One region of the Bacillus sp. Medicinal_06 genome, then DNA from elsewhere that is predicted to be linked to it. Evidence: a T-box and tRNA genes for the amino acid it is inferred to sense, from the RefSeq annotation. Region 1 holds a T-box; the other holds one or more tRNA genes.
What was found. A T-box is a leader RNA that pairs with one kind of tRNA and senses whether it is charged. The one in region 1 lies ahead of ileS (isoleucine--tRNA ligase), so its partner is inferred to be a tRNA-Ile.
Positions count from the first base shown of each region.

Region 2: it encodes a tRNA-Ile, which carries the amino acid that the T-box ahead of ileS (isoleucine--tRNA ligase) is inferred to sense. The anticodon was not compared.

Region 1 is NZ_JBWYHD010000003.1:331,400-338,814, reverse strand. It holds gene AC1M36_RS08765 (PadR family transcriptional regulator) at 1-563, opposite strand, end outside; gene AC1M36_RS08760 (tetratricopeptide repeat protein) at 1,191-5,399, shown strand; T-box leader at 5,563-5,802, shown strand; gene ileS (isoleucine--tRNA ligase) at 5,857-7,415, shown strand, end outside.
Region 2 is NZ_JBWYHD010000002.1:601,796-609,210, forward strand. It holds gene AC1M36_RS06710 (metal ABC transporter permease) at 1-89, shown strand, start outside; gene AC1M36_RS06715 (Fur family transcriptional regulator) at 103-516, shown strand; gene ispG (flavodoxin-dependent (E)-4-hydroxy-3-methylbut-2-enyl-diphosphate synthase) at 552-1,652, opposite strand; gene AC1M36_RS06725 (hypothetical protein) at 1,817-2,164, opposite strand; gene AC1M36_RS06730 (DUF1189 domain-containing protein) at 2,230-2,997, opposite strand; tRNA gene AC1M36_RS06735 (tRNA-Ile) at 3,419-3,492, shown strand; gene sodA (superoxide dismutase [Mn]) at 3,718-4,329, shown strand; gene AC1M36_RS06745 (MFS transporter) at 4,466-5,743, shown strand; gene AC1M36_RS06750 (peptidoglycan D,D-transpeptidase FtsI family protein) at 5,853-7,415, shown strand, end outside.

The DNA of each region.
Region 1 (7,415 bases):
TTTCCCTCCGTGTTCTTCTTATTTTCTAATCGAGATAACATTTTTTCCATTTTTTCAATGAAACGTAGCTGTATTTCGCACTGTTCATAAATATTTTCAAAGATAAGACTTACATGCTCTGGAATCTCTATCATTTTTTCTTTAATAGATTGTCCAGCTTTCATATTTTTGTACATTTCCATAATTTTCTTTTTTTGATCTTGTAAGGCGGATGAGATGTGTTCAAGAGAAACAGTATTTGCGTCGAAGAAAGTGAGTGCTGTATATAACTCTGTTGGGAAAGCAACTGAAGAATGCTGGAATGACTGAATCATGAGTGTATGAAACTCATCTTTTCCAGCAGGCGTAATACTGTAAATTGCTTTGGAACGATTCCCTGTTTTTTCAACAGCATCAAGCTCTACTAATCCTTCTTTATCCATTTTTTTTAAGGCATGATAAATCGAAGCGGGAAAAACACCTGCCCAAGTATCAGTTTGTGCAGATTGCATAGCTTGCTGTAATTCATATCCAGACATAGGACCATATTGCATGAGTAAACCTAGTACCATTAATCGTGTCATATATATCCTCCGTTCAAATAGGAAAAGTGGAATACTAAACGTTTAGTATTTATTTGCAATATATATGGAAATATTTGTTTTGTCAATAAAAGGATGGGGTTTATTTTATCCTGCATTAACGGGCAATAAGACTCTAACCACGAAATCAAAGACGGTAAAATAGGATACAAACACCTCGGAAATTTTGATATATAAAGTGAAACTTCAATCAGTGGGGAGTTTCTCCATCCCAACTGATTGTTAGCCCTCACTAATCGGGCTTTTATGGACTGTTTATCTCCCATCTAAACTTCTTCGTATTCTCTTAAGTTTTGAGGTGGGAGTATTACAGCCCGTTAAAGCTGGATAAATAATGATCAACTTAATAAAAAGGTTGTATTTTATTAAATTAAATAAAATACATGGAAAAATAGTTATTTTTCTTATTTTTAAATAATAATTCAAACGATATCGTTTATTATTGAGAATTATATAAGGTTTTTATTGAATACCTTATATATACTGTGTAAAATCTAAGAAAGCAGATAAGGATACTACTTACAGAATTTGTGAGCGGGAAAGCCCACGAGCTTTAGCCGTGGGAGTGGTCAACGATGCGTAATAAAAATAATTACTTGAGGTGAATGCATGTTAGAATTTAGGAGATTAGAAACATGTCTGAAAGAAAAGCGATTTATAGATGGATTAAAAGATGTGAATCAAGAAATTGCAAACATACGGAAAATGAATACATTATCTTATGTGAAAGATTGGCTTTCTTCGATTTCGTCAACTGAGGAATTTGATACGTTAATCCGCCTTACAGATGAAGGGCTTATGCACCAATATAGTGCCTTTTTAATCCGCTATTCATATAAAAAATTCTCAAATATGAGAACGCTCTCTTTATATTGTGATGAGCTAATTGATGACCGAAAAATACTTGATGCTGAAAAATTATTAAAGGATGCGCTGGAAGATACAAAGGTAGATCAAATAGATTCTGATATTTTATCAAAAGCATACTTTACATTGGTAAGATGCCTTTTAGAAATGAAACAGAATGAAGAAGCATTCCTATATATGAAAAAAGCTGAGAGTTATAGTACACGTCCAGTTTTTGATAAATGGGGCTATTTTTATATACAAACAGGAGAATGGGAGAAAGCAGAGCAGTCGCTTTTATCTGGGATGAAGCATAAGGAAAATGAAGAGTTGGCGATTTACTTATTATCACAGTTATATGCATATAAAGGGAAACAGAAACGAGCGTTACAACTGATTAACGATGCGATAGACCAGTTTCCGCAAGTACCGTATTTTTATTTTGAAAAGGTGAAACATTTACTAGATTTACAGTGTTATGAGGAAATGCTGACTGTAATAGATAAGATCAACCTGATATTGCCGTATCATTCGTATAAAACTTATTTTACACATTTACGTGCAGAAGCGTTATATAAAATGAATAACACTGAGGATTTACTTGCTTTATTAAAAACGGAAGTGTGTTTAAGAAAGTCGCTATATCATAATATAGAAAAATACCGGGCTGGAAAAAAAGTAAGATTACCATTAGTTCCAATCGTACAAAAAGATAATTATTGTGTTCCAGCGAGCTTGGAGATGATGCTCCGCTTATGGGGAGAAAGCCGTACACAAGATGAAATCGCGCATCATATATTTGATGTAACAGGATCGAAGTTTTCAGACACGGTAATGTATTTAGAAAAACTGGGCTATGTTTGTCATTATTTTAAAGGAACGAAAGAGAACTATAAAGCATTACTTGATCAAAATATTCCAGTTTTATTAAGTATAGATATTGAACATGCATCCCACGTTCAAGTTCTTTCTGCATATGATGACCAGTTACAATCTTTTTCGGTTCAAGATCCTAATTTTTTGGAGCCGCTTTTTATCGAATATGAAAAGTTGCAGGAAAGATATCGTTACACAGATGGTTTATCTATTGTATTTGTTCCTAAGGAAAAAAGAGAACAATTGTCATTTTTACTAGAAGAGGAAGATGTATATTTCCGAACGCTATTCTCCTTGACAGATCATTTAGAAGAACAGGATAAACAAGGGATTGAAAAACTCGTATCTTTTTTACAAGAGACAAGCGAAAATCCGTACACGTGGTTATACACAATTAAACATATGGATGTTGAAGTGAATCAGGAATTTATTCTTCATTGTGCCAAAAGGTTAATGGAAAGATATCCTGATTCAGATTTTGTTAAGCTCCATAGTGCACAATGCTTTATCCGTATGCAAGATCTAGAGCGAGCTAGTGATATCTTGCAAAGTGTCGAGAAAAAGAATAGCCAAGCGTTGTATCATTTTATACATGGACGTTATTCTGTAGAGAAAGAAGAGTATGAAGCGGCTATTTCTAGTTTCCGCTCATCTTTACAATTAGATGCCGACCAGCCAATCGCATGGAGTTTTCTAGCATTATCATATATGTATATCGATCAGTCTGAACAGGGATTGAAAATGTCACAAATTGCACTCGGGCGTCATCCGGACAGATTTGTTCTTGTAAATCATGGCTTGATTTTAATGGATTTAGAGCGCTATGCAGAAGCATATGAAGTGTTTAATGATTTATTGAAAGAATATAAGTATGAAGCGCATATATGGTATGAAAGAGCCAGGTGTGCGCATCAAATAGAGAAATTGCATTTAGCAATTAAAGGACTTCGCATTGCAATTCAATTAGATAAAACAGTACCATATCCATATGTGAAACTCTCAGAAATATATGAATTAGATTTAGAAGATAAGAAGGCTGCAGAAGAAATTTTATTGCAGGGCATCGGAAATTGTGAAGAAGCAACGTCATTATATGTTCGATTAGGAGATTTACATTTTCAAAATGATGAATTTGAAGAAGCTGAAAAAATATATAAACGTGCTTTAGAAGAGAATAATAGAGATGTTTATTCTCATTTTGGTTTGATTCAAATTTATGTGGCAAAAGAACAGTATGATGATGCAAAACGTTACATTTTTAGCATGGAAAAGCAATTTGAACAAAATGATGAGTTTTTAATGAATGCAGGAATGGTGTTATGGGATGCTGAAATTGAATTAGGAGCTAATGAAGAACAATTAAAGATAGCGTTGTCTAAGTTAGAAAATGGTATCCGATGTTTGAAAAATAATATAGCAAATATGTTAGAAGAATATGTAAATAGAGTTGAAGGAACGGCATTTGTACAACGTGGGATAACATTTTTAAGAAAACTAGGAAAAGAAAGACCAGATGTAGTCGAGTATGACTGTTATGCTGGTATTTTATATGAATCTCTTGGACAATACGATCAAGCGATGAAACGATACAATCAGGCAATAAAGCACAGAACGAGTACGCTTCCGTATTATCGCATCGGTGAATCCCTTATGGCATTAGGGGAATTGGAATCGGCAAAAAATGCGTATGAGACTTGCTTAGAAATAGATGCAAACTTTATAGGAGTACATTTGAAGTTAGCGGAAATATATGAAGCAGAAGAAAATCGATTAAAAGAACAATATCATATGCTTCAGGCAATGCTGCAAGAGCCGATGATTGTAAATATGGAGTATCTAGCAGAGCTTTCAGTAGAAAATGGTCTTCATAAAGAGCTTCTATCTAAGTTAGATAAATTAGATGGTAAAGTAGATGAAATGTGGCGTTTAGATGCTCTTGCATATGTATATGGTGCCATGAAAGAGAGAGAGAAAGAACAAGAGCTAGTGGAAGAAGCTTTACAAATGGATGAGGAACATGTAGAAGTACGATATCACTATGCAAAAGTACTTGTTAAAAATAGGGATTCTGAAGTGCTTCCATTTGTTACAAGTTTAATAAGACAAGACATTGAAAATGAGCGTGTATTTAAAGTGTATGTTCAAGCAATGGAACAGGAGCAGAAATTATCTCAAATACGAGATTCTCTTCATTTGTTGCCCGTTAAGAAAAAAGAAAGAAGTACGGCATTTATGTACGCTGGATCTGTACTTGCTGAGAGGCAAACTGCACAACAACAAAATGAAGAGCCGAAGAAATCAATTTTTACAAGAGCGTTTTATCGAATGAAAAACCGTGCGAAAGAAATTTCGCTTATTACAACTGTAATTGATCTATTTGAAATCTCTTTAAAATTAAATGCTAGAAATAGTATGGCAGCGCAGCGTTTAGCGATATTTTATGAAAATGGAAATATGATTACAGAAGCGATAGATGTATTGCAAACATCATTAGAAAACATTTGGAATGTTAGCACGGCAAGGCAACTTGTAAATCTTCTTATTGAATATAGGAATGAAAATGAAGAAATGTTAAGAGATGCTCTTGAATTCATAAAGCAGATGATTAGAGAAGAGCCAAATGATTATGACATTCTGTTATTACATTCAAATGTTCTATTCATGTTGGGGGAAGAAAAACAGGCAGAAAAGATTTGTTTACAATTAATTGAAAGAATGCCTTTTGTGAGCCGTGCATTCCTTGCTTTAGCGGAAATCTATCAAAGTGAAGCAAGATTTGAAGATTCTATTCCAATGCTAGAAAAAGGAGTCGTGCATCATCCAAAAGATAATGGAATATTTCTCGCTTTAGCAGCGTCTTATCATCAGATTGGAAAAACAGAAAAGGCAGAAGCACTAACAAATCATATAATAGCTTTCGGTTCTTCGGATTTGTTAGTTCGATACAATAGAGCATGTTATTTAGCTGTTTTAAAGAGAAATACTGAGGCGAAAGCAGAACTTGAAACGGTTCTTCATGAAGATGAAACTGGATTTTTTGCAGAACTTGCGGAAGAAGATGAAGATTTAGCGGAAGTATGGGAAACGATAAAGTGAAACTTTAATCAGTGGAGTCTTATTGTCCGTTAATGCGGGATAAAGAAATAGAAATTTTTCACGATGTTTAAAATTCGAGAACGAGGAAGAAAATGAAAAAATATTTTTGAATTGATTGACAATTATATATTTTATGGAATAAAATAACTGTTAATAAAAGTATACAAATCTGAAGACGAGAAAGAGTAAAATATCGTACTGTTCTCCAGAGAGCCGGCACTGTGCTGAAAGTCGGTGTACAGACTTTATTTGAAAATCATCTCCGAGGAGCCGTGGCTGAATAAAGTAAGCTCGGACGGATGTCTACCGTTACAAAGAACGCGTATGGTAGTACGTTGCTAAGTGCTATTGGTGAAGATGCTAATAGAATTAGGGTGGTAACGCGGGTAAACCCGTCCCTACTTATAGGGACGGGTTTTTTGTGTGCTTTTACAAAATTTCAAAGGAGTGATTGTAAATGGAGAAGGTAGATGTAAAAGAATCAGCTGTAGGGAGAGAAACACGAATTCGCAAGCAGTGGAACAAGCAGAATATCTTTGAGCAATCCATTCGAAATCGTGAAGGTGCACAATCTTTCGTTTTTTATGAAGGGCCACCAACTGCAAATGGATTGCCACACGTGGGACATGCGCTTGGACGGACAATTAAAGATTTAGTAGCAAGATATAAAACAATGACTGGATATAAAGTACTTCGAAAAGCTGGCTGGGATACACATGGATTACCGGTAGAATTAGGAGTTGAAAAACAGCTTGGTATCTCTGGTAAACATGAGATTGAAGAATACGGAATTGAACCATTTATTCAAAAATGTAAGGAAAGTGTATTTACGTATGAGAAGCAGTGGCGTGAATTTACTGAGAGCATCGGATATTGGGTCGATATGGATGACCCGTACGTAACGTTGGAGAACCCTTATATCGAGAGCGTATGGCATATTCTTGGAACAATTCATGAAAAAGGGCTCCTATATAAAGGGCACCGAGTGTCTCCATATTGCCCAAGTTGCCAAACATCACTTAGTTCACATGAAGTGGCGCAAGGATATAAAACAGTAAAAGATTTAAGTGCAACTGTGAAATTTAAAGTACTAAGTAGTGAAAATGAATATTTTCTTGGCTGGACAACGACGCCGTGGACGTTGCCTGCTAATGTAGCACTTGCTGTACATCCAAATATGGAATATGTGAAAGCAGAGAAAGATGAAACTGTTTATATTGTCGCAAAAGAGCGTGTAAATGATGTATTAAAAGATGGCTATCAAGTATTATCTACTCATAAAGGAGAAGAATTAGTAGGTACTTCATACGTAGCACCATTTCCTATGGATGAAGTTACGAATGGATACCGTGTTATTTCAGCAGACTTTGTTACAGAAGATAGCGGAACGGGGCTTGTTCATATCGCACCAGCTTATGGAGAAGATGATTATAAAGTGGTGCAAAATCAAGGAGTATCGTTCCTGCATGTTGTGGATGAGCAAGGTAAGTATACGGACGCTGTTCCGTTTTTACAAGGTAAGTTTGTGAAAGAATGTGATGTTGATATTGTTCGTTATTTAGCTGGAGAAGGCTTGCTATACCATAAGGAGAAATATGAACATAGTTATCCGCATTGCTGGCGCTGTGATTCACCACTCCTGTATTATGCTGGAGAAAGCTGGTTCATTCGGACAACTGAGATTAAAGAGACTTTCTTACAAAATAATGATGCAGTCACATGGTATCCAGATCATATGAAACACGGGCGATTTGGGAAATTTTTAGAGAATATGGTGGACTGGAATATTAGCCGGAAACGATACTGGGGAACACCGTTAAATGTATGGGAATGCGAAAACTGTGATCATCAATTCGCACCGAAGAGTATCGATGAATTAAGAAAGCATAGCGTAGGGCAGACAGTTGAAAATTTAGAGCTTCATAAGCCGTATGTAGATGAAGTGAAAGTATGCTGTGAAAAATGTGGCAATTCAATGACTCGTACGCCAGAAGTAATTGATGTTTGGTTTGATAG
Region 2 (7,415 bases), on a different contig from region 1:
TTGATTTAGCTCCAGGTGGTACAATTGTTATGCTAGCGGTTCTTATTTTAATCGGTGCAATCTTATGGAAGAAGAAAAAAACTGCATAAAGTAGGGATAGTTATGAATCTGACAGAAGCTTTACGCCTTATGAAAGAAAAAGGCTATAAACATACCGGAAAAAGGGAAGAAATGTTACGTTTATTTGCAGCTCATAATCGATATTTAACTGCAAAAGATGTTTTAGAGCATATGAAGGATGATTATCCAGGATTAAGTTTTGATACAATCTATCGTAATTTAACCGTATTTGCTGAAATTGGTGTTTTGGAGCAAACTGAATTAAATGGAGAAAAGCATTTTCGTTTTACATGCTCTATTATGGAACATCATCATCACTTTATTTGTTTGGATTGTGGTGGTACAAAAGAAATTACTTCTTGTCCAATGGATTTTATGAATAAAGATTTTAAGGGATATGAAGTAACAGGACATAAGTTTGAAATATATGGGCGTTGCCCGAAATGTGCAAAGTAAAAGCTCGTCAGTTATGAAACTGACGAGCTTTTTTATTATTTTTGCTCTTGTTTTTCTTTTTCTTGATTTGCAGCCATTTCAGCAGCGATTACATCAATTTCTTTTTTTAGTTCTTCTACCATTGTTTCTTCTGGTACTTTACGAACGACTTTTCCTTTACGGAATAATAAACCTTCTCCGCGTGCACCAGCGATACCGATATCGGCTTCACGAGCTTCACCAGGACCGTTTACAGCACAGCCAAGTACGGCAACTTTAATTGGTACTTTCAGCGTAGAGATATATTCTTCTACTTCATTTGCAATGCTGATAAGGTCAATTTCAATACGACCGCATGTTGGACAAGAAATAAGTGTTGCAGCGTTCGATGCAAGACCGAATGATTTTAACAATTCACGAGCAACTTTTACTTCCTCAACTGGATCAGCACTTAATGAAATACGAAGTGTATTTCCGATACCTTTACTTAAAATAGCACCAAGACCGGCAGCACTTTTTACTGTTCCGGCAAATAGTGTTCCGGATTCTGTGATACCTAAGTGCAGTGGATAATTAAAAGCACGAGCTGCTTTTTCATATGCTTCAATTGCTAAATTAACATCAGAGGCTTTCATCGATACGATAATATCATGGAAATCTAAGTCCTCTAAAATTTTAATATGATGAAGAGCACTTTCAACCATACCATCTGCAGTAGGGTATCCATATTTTTCTAAAATATGACGTTCTAATGAACCAGCATTTACACCAATACGAATTGGAATACCACGTTCTTTCGCAGCATTTACAACAGCTTCTACTTTATGGCGACGTCCAATGTTACCTGGGTTGATACGTACTTTATCAATGCCACCTTCAATTGCTTTTAATGCAAGGCGATAATCAAAGTGAATATCAGCAACAAGTGGGATGTTAATTTGTTTTTTTATATCAGCAATTGCGTTTGCTGCACGTTCGTCTGGAACAGCAACGCGGACGATTTGACAACCCGCTTCTTCTAAACGCTTGATTTCAGCAACTGTTGCTTCCACATCATGCGTTTTTGTTGTTGTCATACTTTGTATAATTAATTCATTATTACCGCCAATTGTTAAATTACCGACTTTAACAGGACGTGTTTTTGTACGATGAGTCATTTCATTCACGAATAGATCGCTCTCCTTATAAAAGAAGTTTCTTATTTTGTACTTCGTATCAAATATAGTATATGTGATATGAAGCAATAGAAACCTATATGCTCGGTTTCACTTTTACTATTGTATCAGCGCCTTTATGTAATTGACAAGGATTAAGTGATTGCTCATTGATATAACGGAAATTTGTAAGATTTTCCGACCTGTATTTTTGTTGCAGACGTATTTTTATTTAACTGTTTAAAATCACCGATGACCTTTTCAATAGAAGGAATTTTTTTCTTATTAATCGCTTCTGTAATCGATAAAACGGTATCTCCTGTTTTTACTTCAATTGCTTTATACTGTGTATCTGATTCTTTTTTTGCTTTTGTATCAACACTTTCTTTTTTTACAGTTTGAGCAGCTGTTGTTTTTTTGTATGAACTTAACATTGGTAAAGTACCAATTTTTATATCGTAATAAAACACGTAACCGAGAACAAGCACAAGTAAGAGTGCACCAAGTCTCTTCATATTCCTCACTCCTTTGTTAGGAAATATATGCTTGTCCAAAAAAAAAATGCCAAAATGGCATTTTTTTATAGTTCTTGTTTTTCTTTCGGTTTTGGTATTTCTTTAATTGTTAAGTATAGAACAATTAAAATGATGGCAGTGTACAGATAGAATGTTCCTGGCACATTTATGTTCAATAAATCCATAATCATGAAGAAAATTGTTGGAATTGTATAGCTGTAAGCTGTTAATGTCCAAACTTGTTTGTAAGATACTTTTCGCTGGCCAACCATTGCTGAACCGATAAAGGCTAAAATAGTTGTACCTAAGAACGAAATAAATAATTGGAACAAGTAAATGAGTATTCCAACACCGAACATAAGGAAAGGGTAAACATTATCGATGGCTGATACAATACCTTGGATATCTTTTTTCTCAAATGTACCATTGCCGAAATCGCTGTAAGATTGACTTTGAGTTTGATTGTTATTAATAGATACAACTTTATCTTTTAAAACGAATACACCTTGTTTATTTGCATATGCATTCGTATCTGTTGCATTAGGATCAAATACGAAAACAAAATCTCCATCTTCTTTTATAATAGGTTCTTTAATGTCAGCATGAAGCTCACCATTCTTAATTTTAAAATCGGGGAGATCTTTTTCAATGGATTGATGTACAGAAGAAACGACATCTTGTACGAAGTTTCCGAATATAAAAGTTTTAGGAATCGTTGCGATTAAACACAATAACATAACGTACAGAATTGTTTTTCCCATTTTTTGAAAACGAAAAAGTGCCATGTCCTTTGGCGAATATAAACTTTTTACTAGTTGTGTAAATATGGACATATATTCACTTCCTTTGCTATATGTATGATAGATTGATGCATAAAGTCATTGTAACGTACATATCTAGAGAATCACAAGCTATATCGTATGAAATAAGATTAATGTTCCGGTAATTGGATTGTATAGAGGATTTATTACTTATAAAAGCCTTTCTTTCTAGGTGGTGAGTGCATCCGTCTGAAGCGATCAAATCTTTTTCCTGTCCTGTGCGCAATGAAAACAAAGAGAGAAAATGAGTGTAGGTTACTTTTTGTTCTGCGTAGCAGAAAGGTAAAAATATAATTGACACTTTTCTTTTGTATATGGTAAATTTATCTTACATTTCTTAAAGAATATATCTCGCAGTTTTCAGCTTTTATGAATGTTCTTTAGGGATTTGGTGGTGAATCTGAATTTCAATCACCGCTATATACATAATTTTGGACCCTTAGCTCAGCTGGTTAGAGCAGACGGCTCATAACCGTCCGGTCGTAGGTTCGAGTCCTACAGGGTCCATATCCATTTCACATGTTTATCATGTAGACGAGAAGCTTCCTTGTAGAAGGAGGCTTTTTTTTACGAAATATATGAGCATTTTGTTTGAAAAGAAATGGGAATTTTGCTACGTTAATGATAGCAAGACAATGTAATTTAATTTGTTTTCACCCTATGGCAATTAGGGTAAAATGAAGTTGTATGCTAAATTATTTTGGCAATACATAAACTGGGAGGAATGTAACAATGGCAAAACATGAATTACCAAATTTACCTTATGCGTATGATGCTTTAGAACCTCACTTTGATAAAGAAACAATGAACATCCATCATACAAAACACCACAACACTTACGTAACAAACTTAAATGCTGCGTTAGAAGGTCATGCAGAATTAGCTGACAAAAGTGTTGAAGAATTAGTTGCAAACTTAAATGAAGTACCAGAAGCAATTCGTACTGCAGTACGAAACAACGGTGGCGGACATGTGAACCATACTTTCTTCTGGACAATTCTATCTCCAAACGGTGGTGGACAACCAGTAGGTGAACTTGCAGCTGCAATTGAAGCGAAATTCGGTAGCTTTGATGCATTCAAAACAGAATTCGCAAAAGCTGGTGCAACTCGCTTCGGTTCTGGTTGGGCTTGGTTAGTAGTAAACAATGGTGAGCTAGAAGTAACAAGCACTCCAAACCAAGATTCTCCTTTAACAGAAGGTAAAACTCCAGTTATCGGTTTAGACGTTTGGGAGCATGCTTACTACTTACATTACCAAAACCGTCGTCCTGACTACATCGGTGCATTCTGGAACGTTGTAGACTGGAACGCAGCTGAAAAACGTTACCAAGAAGCTAAATAATATCGCTTATTCCGTTTTACGTAAGTTGATATTGAAGAAGCTAGGGGAATATTCTCCTAGCTTTTTTGTATGCTTTCTTTTACATAATTGCGTCGGTCTTTGGAAGACTAGAACATGAAGTAAAGGAGAGTTATGTATGAAGTGGAAACATGTAATTGGCGATGTCGAGGTGAATCGTGATTTAGTATTGTTACTTGTTATGGGGGGATTATACACGCTCGCGATTTCTTTATCCAACACGTTTGTTAACATTTATTTATGGAAACAAACACAAAATTATGTGAACCTTGGATTGTATAATTTAGCAAGCGTTGTATTGCAACCATTAACATTTCTTTTTGCAGGGAAATTGGCAAAGCGGATAGATCGTGCCATTTTACTGCGAATTGGTGTAGGAACATTAGCGGCTTTTTTTGTTGTTGTCTTACTCGCAGGAACACGTGCTTCACATTATATTTTATTACTTGGTGGTCTTCTAGGGATTGGTTATGGTTTTTATTGGCTGGCATTTAATTTGTTGACGTTTGAAATTACAGAGCCTGAAACACGTGATTTTTTTAATGGTTTTCTCGGTTTGTTAACATCCTTCTCTGGAATGATTGGGCCAATAGCAGCTGGGTATACGATTTCACGTATGGAGAAGTGGACTGGGTATACGGTTATCTTTTTTCTTTCATTAACTTTATTTGCAATTGCTGTTGTCATAAGTTTCTTTTTATCGAAAAGAGAATGTGAGGGACGCTATGAAATTGTTCAAGTTTTGAAAGAACGTAAAATCAATAAAAACTGGGGAAGGGTTACACGTGCACACTTTTTTCAAGGATTGAGAGAAGGAACGTTCGTTTTTGTTATTTCCGTATACGTCTATTTAGCATCAGGAAGTGAATTTGGGCTAGGGAAATATAGTTTAGTCAATTCAGCTGTTTCTTTTATATGCTACTATTTGGTTGCGCGTATATTAAGAAAGGAATGGAGAAAAAAAGCGATTTTACTTGGTGGAATTATTTTGTATATCGTCGTATTTTTAGTTATTTTTCACGTTACATATGTAAAACTACTCATTTATGCAGCATGTATCGCTATTGCTTACCCAATTCTACTTGTTCCATATGGTTCTATGACATATGATGTAATTGGAAGAGCAAAGCAAGCCAGAGAGTGGCGAGTTGAGTATATTGTTGTACGAGAGCTATGGCTGAATAGTGGGAGAATATGTTCTGTTTTAAGTTTCTTATGCGCAGTATCATTTTTTCCACCAGAAAAAAGCTTACCTGTTTTATTATGTATTCTTGGAGCTGGACATTTACTTATTTATTTTGCTGTTAGAAATGTCAAATATGGGGAAGAAAATCCAAATAAAACAAGGATTCCAGCACCTGAAACAACACAAAATCATACCGAACGAGAAGGTTAACTTCTTCTGGGTTTTATGCTAGAATAAAAGGACATGTGAAACAGCAGTGAGGACACCTGTAACTAGGTGTCCCTTTCCTATTACATAGCTGTTGGTAGAGGGGGTTCGTATGAGTAAAAAGAAGAAAAAAAAGAAGACCCACGTTCCGTTCCGGCTTAACGTGTTGTTTTTTTGTGTGTTTTTAATGTTTTCAGCGATCATTGTGAAGCTTGGAATGGTACAAATTGTACATGGTGAAGATTATAAAAATGAGGTTGAAAAAAAAGAAAACTCAACAGTAAGTAATCCGGTTCCACGCGGGAAAATCTTTGACAGATATGGTCGAGCTGTTGTGGATAATAATCCAGTTCGTACCATTACGTTTACAAGAATGAAGGGGTCAACTTCAGAAGAACGTTTAGAGACGGCGAAAAAATTAGCAAAGCTAATTGAAGTATCGCCAGATAAATTAACAGAACGGGATAAAAAAGATTATTGGCTTTCGTTACATGAAGATGAAGCGAAAGAAAAGATTACAAAGAAAGACCAAGCAGAATTTAAAGCAAAGAAAATTGATGATAAAGAAATTGCAGAGCGTCAGCGTAATCGTGTGACAGAGGCGGAAATCAATCAATTAACAGCGGAAGATTTAGAAATACTTGCAATTAAGAGTAAAATGGACGGCGGGTATGCAATGACGCCGCAAATCATAAAAAAAGATGTAACACCAGAAGAATATGCAATCATTAGTGAAAACTTAGCGTTGTTACCAGGTATAGATACGACAGTTGATTGGGATCGTAAATACACTTATGATGATATGTTCCGCAGTGTACTTGGTGGTGTGACAAGCTCAGATGAAGGGTTACCAAGAGAACGATTAGATTATTTCCTTGTACGAGATTATAATCGTAACGACCGCGTTGGTAAAAGTTATATTGAACAACAATATGAGGATACACTTCACGGTACAAAAGCAGAAGTGAGAAATATTACAGACAAAGATGGTAATATTTTAGAAACGATAAATGTATCTAAAGGGCAACGAGGCAATGACCTAAATTTAACAATTGATATGGAACTGCAAAAGCGTGTAGAAGAAATTCTTACAAAGAGTTTAAAACAATATGCAGGATCAGAGCCACTTTTAGATAGAGCATTTGTTGTGATGATGAATCCAAAAAATGGTGAAGTTTTATCTATGGCTGGAAAACAAATCGTAGAAGAAAATGGTACGAAAGAGATAAAAGACTACGCACTAGGAACGATGACAAGTGCGTATCCGATGGGTTCAACCGTGAAAGGTGCTACAGTACTAACGGGGTATCAAACAGGAGCAATTCAGCCTGGGGCAACGTTATTGGATGAACCGATTAAATTGAAAGGTACACCAGTAAAAGCTTCTTGGAAAACGATGGGTTATATTAATGACCTAACTGCCTTAAAAATGTCTTCTAACGTATACATGTTTAAAACAGCTATGAATATTGCTGGGGTACCATATGTTCGAGGTGGTACATTAGATATTAAGAAAAAAGCATTCGATGATATGCGTTATTATTTTGGACAATTTGGGCTTGGAGTGAAAACAGGAATTGATTTACCAAACGAAATATCTGGCCAGAGGGGATCAGGATCCCAACCAGGTTTCTTATTAGACTTATCGATTGGACAGTATGATACGTATACACCG